2 regions of the Variovorax sp. GW458-11-26-14-LB1 genome follow, and region 1 is predicted to be linked to the other one. Evidence: riboswitches for the same ligand, from Rfam matches in the RefSeq annotation. Region 1 holds a riboswitch; the other holds the start of a gene.
The links. A riboswitch is a leader RNA that binds a small molecule or an ion and turns the genes downstream of it on or off. The one in region 1 is predicted to bind glycine.
Positions count from the first base shown of each region.

Region 2: it holds a riboswitch for glycine, as region 1 does, so the genes downstream of both, gcvT (glycine cleavage system aminomethyltransferase GcvT) here and AC07YS_RS12950 (D-amino acid dehydrogenase) in region 1, are expected to answer to the same signal.

Region 1 is NZ_JBWKYW010000016.1:3,269-7,277, reverse strand. Features, by position in the region: gene rfbA (glucose-1-phosphate thymidylyltransferase RfbA) at 1-105, opposite strand, end outside; gene rfbD (dTDP-4-dehydrorhamnose reductase) at 145-1,035, opposite strand; gene rfbB (dTDP-glucose 4,6-dehydratase) at 1,032-2,111, opposite strand; glycine riboswitch at 2,230-2,320, shown strand; glycine riboswitch at 2,365-2,471, shown strand; gene AC07YS_RS12950 (D-amino acid dehydrogenase) at 2,563-3,870, shown strand; gene AC07YS_RS12945 (RtcB family protein) at 3,890-4,009, opposite strand, start outside.
Region 2 is NZ_JBWKYW010000045.1:25,411-29,419, forward strand. Features, by position in the region: gene AC07YS_RS24410 (MFS transporter) at 1-291, shown strand, start outside; gene AC07YS_RS24415 (L,D-transpeptidase Cds6 family protein) at 535-1,017, shown strand; gene AC07YS_RS24420 (hypothetical protein) at 1,114-1,650, shown strand; glycine riboswitch at 1,682-1,772, shown strand; glycine riboswitch at 1,785-1,889, shown strand; gene gcvT (glycine cleavage system aminomethyltransferase GcvT) at 1,937-3,109, shown strand; gene gcvH (glycine cleavage system protein GcvH) at 3,181-3,552, shown strand; gene gcvP (aminomethyl-transferring glycine dehydrogenase) at 3,613-4,009, shown strand, end outside.

The DNA of each region.
Region 1 (4,009 bases):
GGGCTTGTCGTACACCGGCAGCAGTTGCTTGCTCATGGCGAGCGTGGCCGGGTGCAGGCGGGTGCCGGAGCCACCGGCAAGGATGATGCCTTTGCGTTGCGTCATGGGTTCTTCTAGTGTGGGAGGCCGGGAAAAATCAGTCGGTCAGAGCGTCTCGCGCAGCATGCGTGCCACGCCTTCCTGCCAGGGCGGCAGTCGCAGGCCGAAGGTGGTCTGCAGCTTGGTGGTGTCGAGCCGCGAGTTGTGCGGCCGCTTCGCGGGCGTCGGAAAGGCGCTGGTGGGCACGGCCTCCACGGCCTGCGGGCCGGCCTTGAGTTCGACGCCGGCCTGCTGCGCCATCTCGAGCACGAAGCGCGCGTAGCCGTGCCACGTGGTCTCGCCGCCGGCGATGGCGTGGTACAGGCCGGCCTTAGCCGGGTCTTGCAACGTGGCGCGGATGGCATGCGCGGTGATGTCAGCCAGCAGTTCGGCGCCGGTCGGCGCGCCGAACTGGTCGTCGATGACAGTCAGCTTGTCGCGCTCCTTGGCCAGCCGCAGCATGGTCTTGGCGAAGTTGCCGCCGCGTGCGGCGTACACCCAGCTGGTGCGAAAGATCAGGTGCTTCGCGCAATGCCGTGCCACCAGCTGCTCGCCTTCGAGCTTGGTCTGGCCGTACACGCTGAGCGGGCCGGTCGCGTCGTCTTCCTTCCAGGGCTTGGTGCCGCTGCCGTCGAAGACGTAGTCGGTGGAGTAATGCACCATCAGCGCGCCGATCTGCTGCGCCGCCTCGGCCACCACGCCGGGCGAGGTGGCGTTGAGCTTGCGCGCGAAGTCGGGCTCGCTCTCGGCCTTGTCGACGGCAGTGTGCGCGGCGGCATTGACGATGACGTCGGGGCGCACCGCCAGCACCGTGGCAGCCAGCTGCTCGGGGCGGCTGAAGTCGGCGTGGAAGTCGGTGCTGTCGAAGTCCAGTGCGACCACTTCGCCGAGCGGCGCGAGGCTGCGCTGCAGCTCCCAGCCGACCTGTCCACCTTTGCCGAGCAGCAGCAACTTCATGCGGAAGCCTTTGCAGGCGCAGCGTCGTATTGCTTCTCGACCCATTCGCGGTACGCGCCGCTTTGCACGTTGCGCACCCACTCGCCGTTGGCGAGGTACCACTCGACGGTCTTGCGGATGCCGGTATCGAAGGTCTCGGCGGGCTTCCAGCCAAGCTCGGCCTCGAGCTTACGTGCATCGATGGCGTAGCGGCGGTCGTGGCCCGGGCGGTCCGTGACGTAGGTGATCTGTTCCTTGTACGGCTTGCCGTCGGCGCGCGGGCTCAGTTCGTCGAGCAGCGCGCACACCGTGTTGACGATCTCGATGTTGGGCTTCTCGTTCCAGCCGCCGACGTTGTAGGTCTCGCCGAGGCGGCCGGCTTCGAGCACGCGGCGGATGGCGCTGCAGTGGTCCTTCACGTAGAGCCAATCGCGCACCTGCATGCCGTCGCCGTACACGGGCAGGTTCTTGCCGGCCAGTGCGTTGACGATCATCAGCGGGATCAGCTTCTCGGGGAAGTGGAACGGGCCGTAGTTGTTCGAGCAGTTGGTGGTGACCACCGGCAGGCCGTAGGTGTGGTGCCAGGCGCGCACGAGGTGGTCGCTGGCGGCCTTGCTGGCCGAGTACGGGCTGTTGGGCTCGTACTTGTTCTCTTCGGTGAAGGCCGGGTCGGTCTTGGAGAGCGAGCCGTAGACCTCGTCGGTCGACACGTGCAGGAAGCGGAAGGCCGCCTTCTGGTCGGCCGGCAGGGCGTTCCAGTAGCCGCGCACCGATTCGAGCAGGCGGAAGGTGCCGAGCACGTTGGTCTGCACGAAGTCTTCGGGGCCGTGGATCGAACGATCCACGTGCGATTCCGCGGCAAAGTTCACGACGGCACGGGGTTTGTGCTCGGCCAGCAGGCGATCGAGCAGCGCGCTGTCGCCGATGTCGCCCTGCACGAAGACGTGGTTCGCGTTGCCCTTGAGCGACGCCAGGGTCTCGAGGTTGCCTGCGTAGGTCAGCTTGTCGAGGTTCACGACGGGCTCGTTGCCCTGCGCGATCCAGTCGAGCACGAAATTGGCGCCAATGAAGCCTGCGCCGCCGGTAACCAGGATCATGGAGTCCCCTGCATGTAGAAAAAAGTTTGCTTTACCAAAAATCAACATTCAATTATCCCATCGGTGTGAAGTGCCGATGTACAGGGCTTGGCCGGCTTGCGGGGCCCGCCTACAATCGCCAACAATTGCAGGAGAGCGGGCCTCCACGGAGGCCCTACCGAAGGCGCAAACTCCCATAAACGCTCAGGTCGGCCCGACGAAATTCCAGGCAACGCCCAGGAACTTCGGCAAGGGGTCAGTACTGCACTCATCGATACAGCCGTCTGGAGAGCCGCCACGCCATGTGGCGCACCGAAGGAGCAAACCCGCTGCGGGTGCAGCAGGGTGAATCTCTCAGGTACCGAGGACAGGGGGAGCGGCAACTTGGACATCGGTCGTCCGGTTGCTTGCTATTGGTTCAATAGCACTCCACGCCCGCCGTTCAAGCGCTGCAAACTCAAAGGTACTTGCAATGCGTGTGATCGTTCTTGGCGCCGGCCTGCTCGGCGTGACTTCGGCCTACTACCTCCAGCAACTCGGCCACGAGGTGACCGTGATCGACCGGCAGGCCACCCCGGCCGCCGAAACCAGCTTCGCCAACGGCGGCCAGATCTCGGTCAGCCATGCCGAACCCTGGGCCAATCCGAGCGCGCCGCTGAAGGTGCTGCAATGGCTCGGCAAGGAAGATGCGCCGCTGCTCTTTCGCATCCGCGCCGACATGCGCCAGTGGCTCTGGGGCCTGCAGTTCCTGCGCGAATGCACCCCCGCGCGCACCCGCCACAACATCGAACAGATCGTGCGTCTCGGTACATACAGCCGGGAAATGTTGCAGCAATTGCGTCGAGACACCGGCCTGAACTATGACCAGCGCACGCAAGGCATCCTGCACTTCTACACGACGCAAAAAGAATTCGACGGCGCCCTCGCGCCCGCCGAGCAGATGCGTGCCCTGGGCTGCGAGCGGCTGGTCATCTCCGCCGACGAGGCCATCAAGATCGAACCCGCCCTCGCCCACATCCGCCCGCAACTCGCCGGCGCCACCTACACCGCCGAAGACGAGTCGGGCGACGCCAACCGCTTCGCGCGCGAGCTCGTGAAGCTGGCCGAGGCGGCCGGCGTGAAGTTCCTCATGAGCCACACGGTGACCGCGCTGCGCGAAGCCGGCGGCAGCATCGACCACGTCGAGGCGACCGACAACGAAGGCCGTTTCCAGCGCATCCGCGGCGATGCCTTCGTGCTCGCGATGGGTTCGCTGAGTCCGTTGTACGCCGCGCCGCTGGGCATCCGCCTGCCGATCTACCCCGCCAAGGGCTACTCGGTGACGCTGCCCGTGAAGGACGCGTCGAAGGCGCACCAGGTCTCGCTCACGGACGACGAATACAAGCTGGTGTTCTCGCGCTACACCTCCGAGTCGGGCGACCGCCTGCGCATCGCCGGCACGGCCGAGCTCAACGGCTACGACCGCGACCTGAACCGCGTGCGCTGCGAAGCCATCGTGCGGCGCGTCGAAGAACTCTTCCCCGGCGCCGGCGACACCGAGCGCGCGCAGTTCTGGACTGGCCTGCGCCCGGCCACGCCGAGCAACGTGCCGCTGATCGGCAAGACCAAGCTGCCGAACCTGTTCCTCAACACCGGCCACGGCACGCTCGGCTGGACGCACGCCTGCGGCTCGGGCAAGTCGATCGCGCGCATCGTGAGCGGGCTGGCGCCCGAGGTCGACTTCGCGTTCGCCGGCATGCCGGCGCCCGCGCCACGCGCCGTGCAGCCCGCACTGGGCTGACACGACACGCGCCCTCGGGTCACGCCTTGAACGTGACCCAGGGCTTGAGCCGCACGGCGCAGCGGATGAGCCCCGCGCTTTCCTGCGCCTCGATCACCGCGCCGATCGGCTTGTAGGCCTGCGGCGCCTCCTCGATGCG
Region 2 (4,009 bases), on a different contig from region 1:
GTCTGCACCGCGTGGCTCGGCATGAGCATGTTCCTGCCCTTCGCCGCGCAGGTGACGCTCGCGCAGGACTACCTGCCGCGCAACCCGGCCACCGCCAGCGGCATCACGCTCGGCCTCGCGCTCTCGGTCGGCGGGCTGGTGTCGCCGCTGTTCGGCCTGTTGTCGGATGCGCGCGGACTCGGCGTGACGCTCACGGTGGTGTTGTGCGTGCTGTGCGTCGCGACCGTGCTGGCCTTGCGGCTGAGCAATCGCACGGTGCAGGTGATGGCGGGTGAGGCTGCGGCGGCCTGAGCCCTGCCCCGCGCACCCGGTGCACAGGGCACCGGGTGCTTCCCGCAGCGAAATCAAGGAGGAGCCGGAGGCGGGGGACATTCGCGGAGGGAAGTACCCGGTGTCCTGTGCACACGCCCTGATCCACGAACCACCGAAATCCGTGGGCGATTCAACGCCGCACGCCTCCTCTTTCACTGCCAGAATCGACGCAAGCTTCGACGTCGAGCCTGACAGACAAGAAGAAGGAAAGAGAAGGACGCCATGCACCGAATCGTCGCCCAGGGCTGCAGCCTTGTCGCTGCCGGCTTGCTGGCCACCGCCGGTATCGCGGCCACGCCGGCCGCCGCGCCCGTTGCAGCCGTTGCGCCAGCAGCCGCCCCCGCCCATCCCACCAACCCCGTCACCCACCTCGCCGAAGTGGAAAGCGCCGTGCGCGCCTGGGCCGCCGCCTGGTCCGCGCGCGACGTGGAGCGCTACCTCGCCGCCTACGCGGCCGACTTCACCCCCGCGCGCGGCCAGACCCGCGAGCGCTGGGAGGCCGACCGGCGCGCCCGCATCACAGGCAAGTCGCGCATCAGCGTGGGCATCGAGGGGCTGGTGATCAGCGTCCAGGGCACCTCGGCCAGCGCGCAGTTCCGGCAGATTTACAGCGCCGACGCGCTCACCGAGACCGACCGCAAGACCCTCGAGCTGCAGCGCGTGGGCCCGCGCTGGCTGATCCGCAAGGAGAGCGCGGGCAACTGACGCGCCCCGCCTTGTCCCTGTAAGGCAAATGGTTCACGAAGATGTCACCACTTGCAACGATGCTGCAGCCTTCGACCTCCGAAAGCTGTGGCCGCCATGTTCCCCACCAAGACCGAGAAGGCACGCGACGAACTCCAGGCCGGGCAGCGCACGCTCAGCCAGCGTGAGCGCGCCCTGCTGCTCATGGCCGACGGCCGGCGCTCGCTGACCGACTTCAGCCCGCTGTTCCCCAGCCGCGTCGAGGCCGAGCAGGCGATCCAGGGGCTGATGCAGCGCGGCTACCTGCAGGTCGCGCGCCCGGTCGCGCCACCGCCCGCACCGGCCCCCACGCCCGTCCCCGCCGCCGAGCCGATCCAGGTCGCCACCTCGGCCGACAGCTTCGACGGCAAGCGCTCGCTGGCCACCACGCGCATGTTCCTGTTCGACATCTGCGAGCGCATGTTCGTGCGCCGCGACCCGCGCTTCGCCAACCAGATGCGCGACGCCCTGCGCGAGGCCCGCGACCGCGAGGCCATGCTGACCATCGCCGCGCTGATGCTCTCCGAGATCGAGAAAGCCGCCGGCCCCGAGCGCGCCGACTCGCTGCGCGAGCGCATCGACAAGCTGCTGCCGCCGGCCGAAACCGTGCACTGAGCCGCCAGCCCCGGCCCCGCGATCCACTACACTCGCCGGGTCAGGAGAGAGCCCCGCGCGACGGGGCCGCCGAAGGCGCAGGGGTTCCCCGAACGCTCAGGCAAAAGGACTGACAAGACGCCGGCAACCACCGGCGTTTCCTTGCTGGAGAGAGGCCGTGGCATTGCACGCGGCCCACCGAAGGAGCAAACCCCGATCGTGGGGCGAATCTCTCAGGTAAAGCGGACAGCAGGGGTGGCCCGTGGCGTTGCAGCCATGGATTTCGACTGCCCCTTTGGAGTGCCCCGTGGCCGCTTCCTCCGCTTCTGACGCCCAACTTCTCAAGACCCCGCTGTACGACCTGCACGTGGAGCTCGGCGCCCGCATGGTGCCCTTCGCCGGCTATTCCATGCCCGTGCAGTACCCCGCCGGCCTCATGGCCGAGCACAAGCACACGCGCGATGCGGCCGGCCTGTTCGACATCTCGCACATGGGCCAGCTGCGCCTGGTCGGCCCCGATGCCGCCGCCGCGTTCGAAACCCTGATGCCCGTCGACGTGGTCGATCTGCCCGCCGGCAAGCAGCGCTACGGCCTGCTGCTGAACGACGAGGGCGGCATCCTCGACGACCTGATGTTCTTCAACGAAGGCAATGGCTCGCTCTTCGTGATCGTGAACGGCGCCTGCAAGGTGGCCGACATCGCCCACATCCAGGCCAGGATCGGCGCGCGCTGCCAGGTGCAGCCCCTGCCCGACCACGCCCTGCTCGCACTGCAAGGCCCGCAGGCCGCGGCCACGCTGGCGCGCCTGTCGCCCGGCATCGAGCGCTTCGTGTTCATGACCGGCGGCGCGGTGCAGATCGGCGGCATCGCGGCCTTCGTCACCCGCAGCGGCTACACCGGCGAAGACGGCTTCGAGATCTCGGTGGCCGCCAAGGATGCCGACGCCCTCGCCCGCCTGCTGCTCGCGCAGCCCGAGGTGAAGCCCGTCGGCCTGGGCGCGCGCAACTCGCTGCGGCTCGAAGCCGGCCTGTGCCTGTACGGCAACGACATCGACACCACCACCACCCCGGTCGAAGCCTCGCTCAACTGGGCGATCCAGAAGGTGCGCCGCGCCGGCGGTGCGCGCGAAGGCGGTTTTCCGGGCGCGGCCAAGGTGCTGGCCCAGCTGGCCGCCGTCGCCTCGGGCGCGGCCGGCCACACCGACCACAAGACGCTCACGCGCAAGCGCGTCGGCCTCGTGGCACTCGAACGCATTCCGGTGCGCGACGGCACGCTGCTGCAGTCGCTCGAAGGGCACGACATCGGCGCCGTCACCAGCGGCCTGCTCGGCCCCACCGCCGACCGCTGCGTGGCCATGGGCTACGTGGCCGCCGCCTTCGCCGAGCCCGGCACGCGCGTGCAGGCCATCGTGCGCGGCAAGCCGGTGCCGATGGAAGTCTCGACCATGCCCTTCGTGCCGACGCGCTACTACCGCGGCTGACCGACACTGAACCCCGCAGACCCGGCTAGGCTCTGCATCCCGATTCCATTTTTTCCACGAGGAGTTTTTTCATGAGCATCAAATACACCAAGGACCACGAATGGGTGGCAGCCGAAGGCGGCGCCGCCACCGTCGGCATCACCGTGCATGCGCAGGACGCGCTGGGCGACGTGGTGTTCGTCGACCTGCCTGAAGTGGGCAAGACCTTCGCGCAGGGCGAGGTCGCCGGTGTGGTCGAGTCGGTGAAGGCCGCCGCCGATGTGTTCATGCCCGTGTCGGGCGAGATCACCGAAGTGAACGAAGCGCTGCGCGCCGACCCGTCGCTGGCCAACAGCGACCCGCTGGCCGCCGGCTGGTTCTTCAAGGTCAAGCTGAGCGAGCCCGCGCAGCTCGACGCCCTGCTCGACGCCGCCAGCTACGACAAGTTCGCCGCCGAATCCTGATCCGCTGAACCGCAGCCGTTTCCTCGCACCTTCGTTCCTTCTCCCCGAGCCTTCACCGCCATGCCGATTCCCGCCCTTCCCTCTTTGCAAGCCCTAGAGAACGCCGAAGAATTCCTCGCCCGCCACATCGGCATCGATGCAGCGGACGAGGCGCGCATGCTGCCGGTGATCGGCTCGGAAACGCGCGCGGAGCTCATCGACGGCATCGTGCCGGCGGCCATCCGCCGCGCCCGGCCGATGCGCCTGCCCGCGCCCGTCACCGAGGCCGACGCGCTGGCCGAGCTGAAGGCGCTGGCGTCGAAGAACAAGGTGTTCAAGAGCTTCATCGGCCAGGGCTACTACGGCACGCACACGCCGGGCGTGATCCTGCGCAACATCCTGGAGAACCCCGCCTGGTACACCGCCTACACGCCCTACCAGGCCGAGATCTCGCAGGGCCGCATGGAAGCCCTGCTCA